DNA from 2 places in the Trinickia sp. LjRoot230 genome. Region 2 is predicted to be linked to the other one. Evidence: predicted binding sites of a transcription regulator. Region 2 holds the regulator's gene; the other holds the start of a gene.
The links. Region 2 encodes LexA, which represses DNA repair genes until DNA is damaged. Its sites were predicted from a motif close to ACTGTATNNNNATACAGT; they were not measured.
Positions count from the first base shown of each region.

Region 1: recA (recombinase RecA) is a predicted target of LexA. The motif match lies at 1,374-1,391, and genes of this name have one in related genera.

Region 1 covers NZ_CAXUQX020000001.1:3,604,742-3,612,275, reverse strand. Annotated here, with positions in the region: gene ACSQ20_RS16505 (sensor histidine kinase N-terminal domain-containing protein) at 1-434, opposite strand, end outside; gene ACSQ20_RS16500 (response regulator transcription factor) at 442-1,242, opposite strand; gene recA (recombinase RecA) at 1,529-2,599, shown strand; gene recX (recombination regulator RecX) at 2,607-3,254, shown strand; gene ACSQ20_RS16485 (DUF2889 domain-containing protein) at 3,399-4,055, shown strand; gene sucC (ADP-forming succinate--CoA ligase subunit beta) at 4,073-5,242, shown strand; gene sucD (succinate--CoA ligase subunit alpha) at 5,284-6,165, shown strand; gene ACSQ20_RS16470 (TerC family protein) at 6,410-7,150, shown strand; gene ACSQ20_RS16465 (pilin) at 7,284-7,534, shown strand, end outside.
Region 2 covers NZ_CAXUQX020000001.1:2,197,211-2,204,744, forward strand. Annotated here, with positions in the region: gene ACSQ20_RS10260 (CysB family HTH-type transcriptional regulator) at 1-61, opposite strand, end outside; gene ACSQ20_RS10265 (sulfate/molybdate ABC transporter ATP-binding protein) at 106-1,194, opposite strand; gene cysW (sulfate ABC transporter permease subunit CysW) at 1,207-2,148, opposite strand; gene cysT (sulfate ABC transporter permease subunit CysT) at 2,145-3,050, opposite strand; gene ACSQ20_RS10280 (sulfate ABC transporter substrate-binding protein) at 3,101-4,090, opposite strand; gene lexA (transcriptional repressor LexA) at 4,354-5,001, shown strand; gene ACSQ20_RS10290 (hypothetical protein) at 5,019-5,336, shown strand; gene ACSQ20_RS10295 (DUF2939 domain-containing protein) at 5,377-6,021, shown strand; gene ACSQ20_RS10300 (universal stress protein) at 6,056-6,559, opposite strand; gene nodI (nodulation factor ABC transporter ATP-binding protein NodI) at 6,777-7,534, shown strand, end outside.

The DNA of each region.
Region 1 (7,534 bases), 1.4 Mb from region 2:
AACTCGGACACGCCGGCTACCAGTTCGCCACGTGTGCCGAGTACCTGATAAAAGACCTTGTCGGCGTTGTCGCCGCTCAGAAAGTCGCGTGCCGCGTCAGGTAGCGACAGCTCCGCCACGCCGCCAACCGGATGGATCTGGCGTGCAAGCACATAGGCATCGGTCTCGAGCGCGCGATCGAATGGTCCATTCGCAATCGTCTTCGCGACCAGATACGTCACGGCAATGCTCATCGGCCATAGCAGCAAAAGCGGTGCGAGCATCCAATCGAGAATCTCGCCGAAAAGCGAGCGTGGGCGTCCCGCCGACGCCGTATTGGCTTCATCGGGCGGCGCGAACGGATTGGCCTCGAAGCCGCTCGCTTGCGCAGTCGGGCTTGCCGGCTGGCGAGTGCCGCTGTCGCTGTCGTCGTTGGTGGACACAGGAGAGGCCACGACGCGCCTACTTCGGCGAACGCTTCGAGTTGTCGCCGTTTGTGCCGCTGTCGCCGAGAGAAGTCGTGGCGGCTGCAACCACTGCTGCAGGGGCTGCGCTCGCGTTCCCGTTCGCGGTATCGGCGGATGCACCCTGTGGCGCGGCCGGCTTTTCGAGGCAATAGCCGAGCCCGCGCACGGTAATGATGCGCACGCCGCTTGGCTCGATCTTTTTGCGCAGCCGGTGCACGTAGACTTCGATCGCGTTATTGCTGACTTCCTCGCCCCATTCGCACAGGTGATCCACGAGCTGCTCCTTCGAGACGAGCCGTCCAATCCGCTGCAGCAGCACTTCGAGCACGCCGAGTTCGCGCGCGGAAAGATCGAGCACTTGTTCGCTCACGTAGGCGACGCGCCCAACCTGATCGAATGCAAGCGAGCCATGCCGCACGACGGTCGGGCCGCCGCCCGAGCCGCGGCGCGTGAGCGCGCGTACGCGCGCTTCCAGTTCGTTCAGATTGAACGGCTTGGCCATGTAATCGTCGGCGCCGAGATCGAGCCCCTTGACGCGTTGGTCGACGCTGTCGGCGGCCGTCAGGATCAGCACCGGCAAGCTCGAGTTGCGCGCGCGCAGGCGTCGCAGCACCTCGAGCCCCGACATATACGGCAGGCCCAAATCGAGGATCAGCAAGTCGAACGTCTGCATCGACAAGGCGGCGTCTGCTTCGCTGCCACCCTTCACGTGATCAACGGCATAGCCCGATTGGCGGAGTGATCGAACGAGGCCGTCCGCGAGTATGCTGTCGTCTTCGGCAATGAGTATTCGCATGATGCGCCGGCGCGCTGGTGAAGGCCCCGCGCCGCAGTCTCCGATGTATTTGTGTGTAATCACGGTGGCTCGGGAATGTCACTGCGCTCATTGCCGCAGCAAATCCGCAACGCGTCGGGCTTGCAAAGAACCCTGTTTTTTTATACAGTGTCTGCGTTTCGCGTGTTCGCTGGCAAAACCGAGAAAAAGCGCGAGAAAAAGCGCGAGAAAAAGCGACGTTTTTTCTCGCTGATTTTCGTGCCGGCCCCTCGCCGCAGATGCCGCTCATCATAGCAAAGGACGATTCATGGAAGAAAGCAAGAAAGGCTCGGCTGGACTGACGGCTGAAAAGAGCAAGGCGTTGGCCGCCGCGCTCGCGCAGATCGAAAAGCAGTTCGGCAAAGGGTCGGTCATGCGGCTCGGCGATGGCGAAGTGGCCGAAGATATCCAGGTTGTCTCGACTGGCTCGCTCGGCCTCGACGTCGCTCTTGGCGTGGGCGGCTTGCCGCGCGGGCGCGTGGTCGAGATCTACGGCCCGGAATCGTCGGGTAAAACCACGTTGACGCTGCAAGTGATTGCCGAGATGCAGAAGCTGGGCGGCACGGCCGCGTTTATCGACGCCGAACACGCGCTCGATATCCAATATGCGGGCAAGCTTGGTGTCAACGTCAATGATCTGCTGGTTTCGCAGCCCGATACGGGCGAACAGGCGCTTGAAATTGCCGATGCGCTCGTGCGTTCGGGGTCAATCGACATGATCGTGATCGACTCGGTGGCGGCACTCGTGCCGAAGGCCGAAATCGAAGGCGAAATGGGCGATTCCCTGCCGGGCTTGCAGGCGCGTCTGATGTCGCAGGCGTTGCGCAAGCTCACGGGTACGATCAAGCGCACGAACTGCCTCGTGATCTTCATCAACCAGATCCGTATGAAGATCGGCGTGATGTTCGGCAACCCCGAAACCACAACGGGCGGCAACGCGCTCAAGTTCTATGCATCGGTGCGGCTCGACATTCGCCGTGTGGGTTCGATCAAGAAGAATGACGAGGTCATCGGCAACGAAACGCGGGTGAAGGTGGTCAAGAACAAGGTTGCGCCGCCGTTTCGCGAAGCAATCTTCGACATCCTCTATGGCGAAGGTATTTCACGCCAAGGCGAAATTATCGATCTCGGTGTGCAGGCAAAGATCGTCGACAAGGCCGGCGCCTGGTACAGCTATAACGGCGAGCGAATCGGCCAGGGCAAGGACAACGCACGTGAATTTCTGCGCGAAAACGCCGATATGGCACGCGAGATCGAAAACCGCATTCGCGAGTCGCTTGGTGTGAATTCGATGCCGACGGTAGCCGTCAGCGCCGAAGTCGTCGACGAAAAGGAGTAAGCGCTGCGTGATACGCAAGGCTCGCTTTGGGTTGGGCGCCGGTGGGTCGGGCGCTGGTGGGTTGGGCGCCGATGCCCGCAGCCGGCGCTCGATTGACGATGCAAACCGAAACGCAAGCAAAAGCGAGCCGCCGGATAACGGCGGCGATCCGCTTGATCCTGCATCGATAGATGATTCGTCTGATGCAGGGCGACGCGGCGCCCGCGTTGGGCGTTCGCTCAAAGCGCGCGCGCTCGACTATCTTTCCAAGCGCGAGCACAGTCGCGCCGAATTGTTGCGTAAGCTGGCGCCGTTTGCCCAAGAGGGGGATTCGATCGAAACACTCGTCGATTCGCTCGAGAAGGAGGGCTGGCTGTCCGATGCACGGTTTGTCGAGAGCATCGTCCATCGGCGCGCCGCGCGCATGGGCAGCGCACGGATCGTAAGCGAGCTGCGCCAGCATGCCGTACCGGACGCGCTCGTTGCCGCAGCCGGCAACGAGCTTCGCGAGACGGAGTTCGCGCGGGCGCAAGCTGTCTGGCGTAAAAAGTATGGGCACATGCCGCAAACGCCTGCCGAGCGAGCGAAGCAAGGACGCTTTATGGCCATGCGCGGGTTTTCGCGGGCAATCATCGTCCAAGTGCTCAAAGGCGAGGACGACTGGGGCGATGACTAATCCGGGTCTCTGCCACCTTGATCCCTCCTGCATGGGTCCGCAAGCGGGCAAGAAGGGGTCATAAGCGAGCCGCGAGCGCGCCGTAAACGCCGCTTCCCACTATGCTAAAATCCCCCGGTTTCCTCTCCAGCCGTCTCCCCTCGCATGCCGCTTTCCCCGCCTGTATCCCGCCAGTTGCGCCATCGTCGCGCAATCCGAGCGGAAGCTTTCGAGCGTGGGGACGGTCTCTGGGATATCGAGGCGTGTCTGACCGATCATAAGCCTCGTGACGTCGTGCTCGCGCCCGGTGTCCGGCCCAATGGCCTGCCGATCCATGAACTTTGGCTCCGCATCACGATCGATCGCAAGCTTACTGTCGTCGATGCCGAAGCATCGTCCGACTGGGTGCCGTATCCCGGTCACTGCGAAGCCCCGAATTCTGCCTACCGTGCCCTCATCGGGCTCAACCTTCTCGATAACTTCCACCGCCGGGTGCGCCGCCTCCTCGACGCAAGAACGGGCTGTACCCACCTCACCGAGCTGTGCGCTGTATTGCCGACCGCTGCGATCCAAGCATTCGCCGGCGACGTCTGGCGCACGCGCGATTGCGGCGCTAATAGCATCGACGAGAGCGAGCCGCCATTTCAGCTCGACCGATGTCAGGCGCTGCGGTTCGACGGCGAGGCGGTCCGGCAGTTTTATCCGCGCTGGTATGGTCATGCGCCACGCAGCCATTCAGACGCCGACGGCACGCCAATGCGTGCACCGCGCGCTGCCGGCCGGAAGGAAATCAGCGATTTCGACGTTCAATCCAACTCTTAGACTGAAGGGAATCACGCATGAAGATTCACGAGTACCAGGGTAAGGAAATCCTGCGAAAATTCGGCGTCGCAGTGCCACGCGGCAAGCCGGTGTTTTCCGTGGATGACGCGGTGAAAGCCGCTGAGGAGCTGGGCGGCCCGGTTTGGGTCGTCAAGGCGCAAATTCACGCGGGCGGCCGCGGCAAGGGCGGCGGCGTGAAGGTTGCGAAGTCGATCGATCAGGTGCGCGAGTATGCGAACCAGATCCTCGGCATGCAGCTCGTCACGCACCAGACCAGCGCGGAAGGCCAGAAGGTGAACCGGCTTCTGATCGAAGAAGGCGCGGACATCAAGAAGGAACTCTATATCGGCCTCGTGATCGACCGCGTTTCGCAAAAGGTCGTCGTCATGGCGTCGAGCGAAGGCGGCATGGACATCGAGGAAGTGGCTGCAAAGACGCCTGAGGCGATCCATAAAGCTGCTGTTGACCCGGCGACGGGCCTCACGGATGCTCAGGCTGACGACCTCGCGAAGAAGATCGGCGTGCCTGACGCATCGGTGCCGCAAGCGCGAACGATCCTTCAAGGTCTTTACAAAGCGTTTTGGGAAACGGACGCGTCGCTTGCTGAAATCAACCCGCTGATTCTGACGGGCGACGGCAAGGTGATCGCGCTCGATGCGAAGTTCAACTTCGATTCGAATGCGCTGTTCCGTCACCCCGAAATCGTGGCCTACCGCGATCTGGACGAAGAAGACCCGGCCGAAGTCGAAGCCTCGAAGTTCGATCTGGCCTACATCTCGCTCGATGGCAACATTGGCTGCCTCGTCAACGGCGCCGGTCTTGCGATGGCGACGATGGACACCATCAAGCTGTTCGGCGGCGAGCCGGCGAACTTCCTCGACGTCGGCGGTGGCGCGACGACGGAGAAGGTCACCGAAGCCTTCAAGCTCATGCTGAAGAACCCTGGCCTCAAAGCCATTCTCGTCAATATCTTCGGCGGCATCATGCGCTGCGACGTGATCGCGGAAGGCGTCATTGCCGCGTCGAAGGCCGTGCACCTGCAAGTGCCGCTCGTCGTGCGCATGAAGGGTACCAACGAGGATCTCGGCAAGAAGATGCTTGCCGAGTCGGGACTGCCGATCATCGCGGCGGACAGCATGGAAGAGGCTGCGCAGAAGGTCGTCGCGGCTGCCGAGGGCGCGGCGTAAGCCGCCGCCCACGCGCCACGGATACGAACAGAGGTCAATACATGTCGATTCTGATTAATAAAGACACGAAGGTCATCACGCAGGGCATCACCGGCAAGACCGGACAGTTCCATACGCGCGCATGCCGCGAATACGCAAACGGTCGCGAAGCGTTCGTTGCCGGCGTGAACCCGAAAAAGGCTGGCGAAGATTTCGAAGGCATTCCGATCTACGCGAGCGTGAAAGAGGCAAAGGCCGAAACCGGCGCCACGGTTTCTGTCATCTATGTGCCGCCTGCGGGAGCCGCTGCCGCAATCTGGGAAGCGGTCGAAGCCGATCTCGATCTCGCCATTTGCATCACCGAAGGCATTCCGGTGCGTGACATGATCGAAATCAAAGATCGCATGCGTCGCGAAAATCGCAAGACCTTGCTGCTCGGGCCGAACTGCCCGGGTACGATCACGCCCGACGAGCTCAAGATCGGCATCATGCCGGGCCACATTCACCGCAAAGGCCGCATTGGCGTCGTCTCGCGTTCCGGCACGCTGACGTACGAAGCGGTCGGCCAACTGACGGCGCTGGGCCTCGGCCAATCGTCGGCAGTCGGCATCGGCGGCGATCCGATCAACGGGCTCAAGCACATCGACGTCATGAAGATGTTCAACGACGATCCGGAAACGGACGCCGTCATCATGATCGGCGAGATCGGCGGCCCGGACGAAGCCAACGCGGCGTACTGGATCAAAGACAATATGAAAAAGCCCGTGGTCGGCTTCATTGCCGGTGTGACGGCGCCTCCGGGCAAGCGCATGGGCCATGCTGGTGCGTTGATTTCGGGCGGTGCTGATACGGCGGAAGCCAAGCTCGAAATCATGGAGGCTTGCGGCATCAAGGTCACGAAGAACCCGTCGGAGATGGGCCGTTTGTTGAAGTCGATTCTCTAAGCGGTTATGCGCTGATCCGCCCGGCGCCGTAGCGCCGCGCGGGTCACGCATCGAAGTACGCATCGTCTCGCCGGCGTTTTTTGGTATTCTTTCGAAACGATTTCGTAAGGCCGCCGATGGCCGGCAGGAAGCGAGGAAGCACGCGCGGCTTCTTCGCTTTTTTATCGCCTGTTTTCGACGCGCCTCGTTCCGTTTGATCTTTGCCCGTGGGGCGGGAATGCCTATTGCGCCTATGTTTGCGACCATGCTCGACTTTTTTGCGACGCTCCATTGGGGAGCCGTCATCCAGATCGTCATCATCGATATCCTGCTCGGCGGCGATAACGCTGTTGTCATTGCACTTGCTTGCCGCAAGCTGCCGCCCGCACAGCGCATGCAGGGGGTGCTCTGGGGGACGGTCGGCGCGATCGTACTGCGCGTCGCGCTGATTGCGTTTGCGGTGGTGCTGCTCGATGTGCCGCTGCTCAAGTTCGCAGGGGGGTTGCTGCTGCTGTGGATCGGCGTGCGGCTCCTGGCCCCGGCGTACGAGGCGCACGGCGACATCAAGCCGGCCGACAAGCTTGTGGCTGCCATCAAGACAATCATCGTCGCGGATGCCGTTATGAGCCTCGATAATGTCATCGCCATTGCGGGTGCCGCCGAAACCGCCGACCCGCAGCACCGCGTTGCGCTCGTCGTGTTCGGGCTCGTCGTCAGCATTCCGTTGATCGTCTGGGGCAGTACGCTCGTGTTGAAGCTGCTGGACCGTTTCCCGATCATCGTCGCTGCCGGCGCCGCGTTGCTGGGCTGGATTGCAGGCGGGCTCATCATCAATGATCCCGCGGGCGACCGTTGGCCCATGCTCGATGCGCCAGCCGCCGAATTTGGCGCGCATGTGGCCGGTGCGATATTCGTCGTGGCGCTCGGGTATGTGCTCAAGCGGCGGATGCAGCGGCGCGTCTCGTCGCATGCTTCGGACTCCTCGGGTTCGTCGGACCCTCATTGAAGCACTGGGAAAATTGAGCCGCCATTGGCCAGACGGCTAGCCGTTTGGCCGACTGCTTCTCATTTCTGGTGTTGGCTACGCTTCGAACAGTTGCCCGCCGCACGAGCGGGCATTGTCTTCGAGGAGTCAGCCGATGCTTGCCGTTCGACCTGTACCACATGCGTCACTTGTCTTACCTGCGCCGCTATTCGCGGTTTTATCGCCTGCCTCGCGTACGCGCTGTTATAGAAGCGGCTTCACGCTGATCGAGCTGATGATCGTGCTGGCCATCGTCGGGGTCGTTGCCGCCTATGCGATTCCCGCTTATCAGGACTACCTCGCGCGCAGCCGGGTTGGCGAGGGGTTATCGCTTGCGTCGGCGGCGCGGCTTGCGGTGGCTGAGAA
Region 2 (7,534 bases):
CGGTCAGATTCAAATTGCGGCGGACCGCTTCGCGCACGTAACGCAGTTGCTGGAAGTTCATGGACACCTCTTGGGTTCGATAAGCGCTACGCGCGTGCTCGGTGGTCAGCGTGACGATTGTGCGCCAAATACGCGGGCGGTGCGGGGCACGACTGTCACGCGATCGCCTTCGGCGAGTGCCAGCGCGCGCCAATCGTTGCGAGTCAATTCCGCCTCGAGCGGTCCCCAGGCGAGCGCGAGCTCCACGCGCACCGATGCACCGCGCACAGTGACACGGCGCACGTCGGCCTGCGCGCCGTCGCCGCGCTGGGCCTGGGCCACCCCCGGATAGAGGCGCAGATCATGCGGCCGAATATAAGCGAGCGCCGCGCCCTGAGCCGGCGACGCACCCGCCAGCGCCCCCGGTGCCACGAACGGCAGCGTGTCGCCGTTGGCCACGAAGCCGTGCGGTTCGATGCTGCCCGGTACCCGGTTCGCGCCGCCGAGAAACGCGTAGACGAACGGCGTGGCCGGGTGCTCGTAGACTTCCTCGGCGCTGCCCTCCTGCTCGATGCGTCCGTGATTCAGCACGACGATCCGATCGGCCACATCCAACGCCTCGTCCTGATCGTGCGTGACGAAGATCGTGGTGATCGCGAGTTCGTCGTGAAGACGTCTGAGCCAATCGCGCAGTTCTTTGCGCACCTTCGCATCGAGTGCGCCGAACGGCTCGTCGAGCAGCAGCACGGAAGGCTCCACCGCCAGCGCACGCGCCAGCGCCACGCGCTGCCGTTGCCCGCCCGACAGTTCGACCGGATAGCGCCCGCCCAACTGCGGAAGCTGGATGAGTTCGAGCAACTCGTGCACCTTCGCGCGAATGGCGGTTGCCGACGGACGTTCGCGACGCGACTTCACGCGCAGCCCGAAGGCAATGTTCTCGAACACCGTCATGTGCCGAAACAGCGCGTAGTGCTGGAACACGAAGCCGACTTGCCGCTCGCGTGCGTCGAGCGCGGCCACATTGCGGCCGTTCAGCACGATATCGCCCGCGTCTGCGGCCTCCAGCCCGGCGATGACACGCAGCAAAGTGGTCTTGCCGCAACCGGACGGGCCGATCAGCGCGGCCAGTTCGCCGCGCTCGAATTGCAACGATATGCCGTCGAGGGCGGTGAAGGCGCCAAAGCGTTTTTGCAGATTGCGAACGGTGATACCCATGAGCGTCCCTTGTTATCGAAGCACATCGCTTGCGGCGGCGGCAGCGGTGGCCGAGGCCAGACGGCGCTCGGCGAAAAATTTCACGGCGAGCGTCGCCAACGCGATGAGCGCCAGCAGCGATGCCACGGCGAACGCGGCAGCGAAGTTGTAGTCGTTGTACAGAATTTCGACGTGTAGCGGCATCGTGTCCGTCATGCCCCGGATGTGGCCCGAGACAACCGACACCGCACCGAACTCGCCCATGGCCCGCGCGTTGCAAAGAATCACGCCGTAGAGCACGCCCCATTTGATGTTCGGCAGCGTCACGCGACGCCAGATCTGCCAGCCGGAGGCGCCGAGCACGCGCGCGGCCTCTTCTTCCTCCTTGCCTTGCGCCTGCATCAGCGGGATCAACTCGCGCGCCACGAATGGGAATGTGACGAAGAGAGTGGCGAGCACGATGCCGGGCACCGCGAACACAATCTGCACGTCGTGTTGCGCAAGCCAGGGACCGAGCCAGCCCTGCGCGCCAAAGAGCAGCACGTAGATCACGCCGGAAATCACCGGCGAAACAGAAAACGGCAGATCGATCAATGTCGTGAGCAACGCACGGCCTCGAAATTCGAACTTTGCGATGGCCCAGGACGCCGCGAGGCCAAAAACGAGATTGAGCGGCACCGCGATGGCCGCCACGCCGAGCGTGAGTGCCATCGCGGCCCGGGCATCGGGTTGCGCGAGCGCATCGAAGTAAAAGTCGACGCCCTTGCTCAGCGCTTGCGCAAACACCGCGACGAGCGGCACCACCAGAAAGAGCCCAAGAAACAGCAGCGCGATGGCGATCAGCGTCCAGCGCACGGCGAGCGCCGGGATGCCGGTGCGGCGCCGTTCGAGCGCAAGCGCGCGCGTATCAGGCGTAGCTCGAGTGTGATGGCGCCGCACACGGAGCGGCTCGACAACGGCAGCGAGTCGGTTCATCGCGACGCTCCTGGCGCGATTACATGCGACACCGACGCAGCGGCCGGCCTCGCGCGGCCGCGCCCCGAACCACTCGTTCGACGCTGCCAATGCCACTGCAGCACGTTGATGGCCAAGAGGATCGCAAACGACGCAACGAGCATCGCGACAGCAAGCGCGGTTGCACCGGCATAGTCGTATTGCTCGAGCTTGGTGATGATGATCAGCGAAGTGACTTCGGACTTCATCGGGATATTGCCGGCGATGAAAATGATGGAACCGTATTCGCCAAGCGCGCGCGCAAACGCCAGCGCGATGCCGGTCAGCAGTGCCGGCACGAGCGCCGGGAGCACCACGCGCACGAACGTCTGCACGCGCGAGGCGCCCAGGCAAGCGGCGGCCTCTTCCTGAGCGGCTTCGAACTCCGCGAGCACCGGCTGAACGGTTCGCACGACGAAGGGCAAGCTGATGAACGTCATCGCAACCAACACGCCGAGCGGCGTGAATGCCACCTTCATGCCGAGAGGTACGAGCCACTGCCCGATCCAGCCGTTTTCGGCGTAGACAGCGGCGAGCGCTATGCCCGCCACGGCTGTCGGCAGCGCGAACGGCAGATCGACGATCGCATCGACGATCTGCTTGCCGGGAAACCGATAACGCACGAGCACCCACGCCACGAGCATGCCGAACCCGCCGTTGATCAGCGCAGCGAGGCCGGCGGCGCCGAACGTCAGCCGATACGAGGCCACCACGCGCGGTGACGCGACGGCCGCGAAAAACCGTGCGCTATCGAGCGTGGCCGCCTTGAAAAAAACGGCGGCAAGCGGGATCAGCACGATCAGGCTCAGATAAGTCAGCGTGAGGCCCAGCGTCATGCCGAAGCCTGGCAACGCGCCGGGCTTGCGAAAAGCGAACGTCGTCATGATTCAGTCCGGGTTGGGTGGCGCTACGGCGCGAATGTCAAACCGCTAGTTCAATGCGGCTGATAGATCGAATCGAAAACGCCGCCATCGGCAAAATGCGTCTTTTGCGCTTGCGTCCACCCGCCGAAGGTTGCATCGACGGTATAGAGCTTGAGCTTTGGAAACCGCGCCGTCAGTTCAGCGGGTACCTTCGTCGAACGCGGGCGATAGAAGTTGCGAGCGGCAATCCGTTGCCCCTCATCGCTATAAAGGAACCGCAAATAGGCTTCGGACAGCTTGCGCGTGCCGCGTTTGGCAACCACTTGGTCGACGACGGCAACCGGCGGCTCGGCGAGAATGCTGGCCGACGGCACGACGATGTCGAACTTGTCGGCGCCGAACTCTTTTTGCACGAGGAACGCCTCGTTTTCCCATGCGATCAGCACATCGCCCAAACCTCGCTGGACAAAGCTGGTTGTCGCGCCGCGCGCGCCTGAATCGAGCACTCCGGCGTTGCGATAAAGCTGGGTGACGAATGCCTTGGCCTGCGCCGCGTCGCCGCCGGGCCGATTGAGCGCAAAGGCCCAAGCCGCCAGGTAGTTCCAGCGCGCGCCACCCGAGGTCTTGGGGTTCGGCGTGACGATCGACACGCCAGGCTTGACCAGATCGTCCCAGTCCTTGATGTGCTTCGGGTTGCCATGGCGCACGAGGAATACGATTGTCGACGTATAAGGCGTCGCGTTATCGGGCAGACGTTTTTGCCAATCGGGCGCAATAAGGCCGCGCGCGGCGAGCACGTCGATGTCGTAGGCGAGCCCGAGGGTCACCACATCGGCTTGCAGACCATCGAGCACCGAGCGCGCCTGTGCGCCCGAGCCACCGTGCGATTGCCGGATTGCGACCGACTCGCCTGTCTGCGCCTTCCACTGCGCGGCAAACGCTTTGTCTATTTCCTGGTAGAGCTCGCGCGTCGGGTCGTACGAGACATTTAGAAGCGTCGTCTGCGCGAGCGCCGGCACAGCCACAGTCGCCCCCAGCACCAGCACCGCTGCGGCGCTCATCTCCCACACGCGCAATGCCCAGCGACGCGCGCCGGACCAACCCGTTCCCCATTTGCTCATTCGAGCCCCTTCGCCGTTCGGCGTTTCTATCCAAGATCGGGCGAGTCTAGCCAATAGGCCTTATATCTGAAACGAATGATTATTCATTTTTTTATACGAAAAACTGCTAAGAGCAACTAGACGGCTAGGGTCGCAACGTTTACTTGAAATCGCGGCGATACTGTATAAAAATACAGCCACCTGTTCATTCATACAGTGAGCCCATGATCAAACTGACAGCACGACAGCAGCAGGTTTTCGACTTGATCCGGCAATCGATCGAGCACAGCGGCTTTCCGCCTACCCGCGCGGAGATCGCGGCCGCGCTTGGCTTCAGCTCGGCCAATTCAGCGGAGGAACACCTGCGCGCGCTGGCGCGTAAAGGGGCGATTGAGCTTGCGGCCGGCGCATCGCGCGGCATTCGGCTTCTGGCGGGTGAGGACGCGCCACGACAATTGACATTGCCGCACGCGGCGCTGATGCAGTTGTCGCTGCCGCTGGTCGGGCGCGTCGCAGCGGGTAGCCCGATCCTGGCTCAGGAGCATATCTCGCAGCACTACGCGTGCGACCCGGCGCTTTTTTCGAGCAAACCGGACTACCTGCTGAAGGTGCGCGGGCTGTCGATGCGTGACGCAGGCATCTTCGATGGCGATCTGCTCGCGGTGCAAAAGCGTAGCGAGGCGAAGGACGGGCAAATCATCGTCGCGCGCATCGGGGACGACGTCACCGTCAAGCGTCTGAAGCGTCGGTCCGACGGCATCGAGTTGATCGCCGAAAACCCTGATTACGAGAACATCTTTGTGAAGGCCGGCACTGCGGATTTCGCGCTCGAAGGCATTGCCGTCGGCCTCATTCGCCCAACCGAATTTTGAATATCACGGGAGTCGTCATGGATCGCCTTGCCCGCCTCATGCCTTTTCGTCGCTTCGGCCGGCTGCGGCATCTGCGCAGCCTCATCGCTTGCCCGCCAATCGATGCATTCCCGTCGGAACCCGCGCTGCCTGCACAACCGGCGACGATGCCCGCGTTTGCGCGCGTATCACTCAACAGCGCCTTGCATGCCGAGGCGGCACGCCGTGCACCGGTACGCGTGTACCATGGCGCTTCGCGCGTCATTTTGGTCGGAACCATCGATGCGGTATGCAGGATGATAGATCGCTGTATCGACGAGGAAAAAGCGGGTTTGCGGCCCGCCACCCTTGGCTAAAGCCGGGGTGCTAGCCCCTATCGGAATAAGCCTCTGGTCCATGATAAAAAACGACAACCCACGTGCCGGACGCCGCCATCCCTTCGCCCTCGTGGCAGGGGTGTTGGTGGCCGTCGTCATTTTTGCCATCGTGGCGTACGCCTATGCGTCGCCCTATCTTGTGCTCGATCGGCTCAAGCGTGCGGCCGATGCGCGCGATGCCGATACGGTCAATCGATATGTCGATTACCCTGCGTTGCAGATCAGCTTAAAACAACAAGTGACCGAACTGTTGGCCCGGCGCATCGATGCCCAAAAGCGGGACCATCCGTTCGCTGCATTAGGTGCGCTCGTCGGCATGGCGCTGATCGGGCCGCTCGTCGACGCATATGCGACACCCGACGGCGTAGCGGCACTGCTCGACGGCATGCCGCCTCGCGGAGAACCTGGCGAGACACCCCCGGCGCCGCCATCTGCACAGCAGGCGCCGGCTGATACAGCACAGTCTAGCTCGGAAGGCGCCCCGCCTGCGCAAGCCGAATCCCAAGCACCGGCACAGCCTCCGCGCGCTGCCGCGGGTTATCGCGCAATCGACGAGTTTGTCGTGACCTACCGCCGTGACGCTGCAAGCCGCCCGTATAGCGTGATCCTGCACCGCGACGGCTGGTTCTCATGGAAGCTCGTTGGCGTCAATTTGAACCAGTGAGCCGAAAGCAAGGCATCGTCGGCAAAACGCGCGGTCAGCTCTCTGTGCCGGCCCCTGCCCCAGCTTGAGCGGGCACTGCCGCTACCGGTTCCTGCTCGTGCGCCGCCGATACAGCGACCAAAATGCTGCATGACACACGGTCGAGCAACAGCGTATTGCCTGACCCCATCCACCACCGCGACAAGCCGCTACGCGTACGGTGCCCCACCACGACAAGATCGACTTTCAAGTCGGCTGCCAGCCGAGCGATCTCATCGATCGGATGTCCGAACGCGAAATGCCCGTGGGCACTCACACCGCGTTCGGCGAGCCAATCCACGCCTTCTTGCAGTATTTCACGCGCCGCATCTTCAAAGCGGCCGCAGGCCACGTCGGTCAGCAGCCCGGCGCTTTGCGCAATGCTCGTTCGCATATCGACGACTGACAGTAAATGCGTCTCGGCCTTGAGATCGAGGGCGAGATCGGCACCGCAGCGCAGTGCCTTGCGGCCTTCGCGCGTGCCGTCATAACAGAGCAGAATCTTGTTGTAACTTGCCATGGTGGCCTCCCTTTTCCGCGTCAACCGCAGACATTCGTTTGAATCATGGTGCGCCGCGATTCGACTTGCAAGAGATGGAAAACGCCTAGTGCGGTCGCGCGAACGCACTCACAAATGGCATGGCGGAACGAGATGCACCGCTTCGATACCATAGAATGAGGTGCCGCGCGTTTGGCATGGCCCTTTCGTCCATCGCTTGTCCATCGTTGTCGCTCCCATGTCGAATAACGCTATCGAATTTTCCGAAGTCAAAAAGCATTACGGTGACAAAACCGTGGTCGATGGCTTGACGTTTCACGTGCGCACCGGCGAATGCTACGGCTTGCTCGGGCCAAATGGCGCAGGTAAAACCACGACGCTCAAGATGCTGCTCGGCATCACCGAGCCGGACACGGGCGCTATCGTGCTGTGCGGCGAAGCAATACCGGCCCGCGCTCGCTTTGCCCGATTGCGGGTGGGCGTGGTCCCGCAGTTCGATAATCTCGATCCCGATTTCACCGTGCGCGAGAATCTGCTCGTGTTTGGCCGCTACTTCGGCTTATCGACCAGCAAGACGCGGGCCATTGTTCCCGATCTGCTCGAATTCGCCCGACTCGAGAGCAAGGCTGACGCACGCGTTGCGGAGTTGTCGGGCGGCATGAAGCGGCGTCTGACACTCGCGCGTGCGCTGATCAACGATCCCGATGTATTGATCATGGATGAGCCGACCACTGGCCTCGACCCGCAGGCGCGGCATTTGATCTGGGAACGGCTACGTTCACTGCTGTCGCGCGGCAAAACCATTTTGCTGACGACCCACTTCATGGAAGAGGCCGAACGTCTTTGCGATCGCCTGTGCATTATCGAAGAAGGGCGCAAGATTGCGGAAGGTGCGCCGGATGCGCTCATTTCAGCCGAGATCGGCTGCGACGTGATCGAGATATACGGGCCGTCCCCCGAGGCGCTGCGCGAGGAACTTGCGCCTTTCGCGGAACG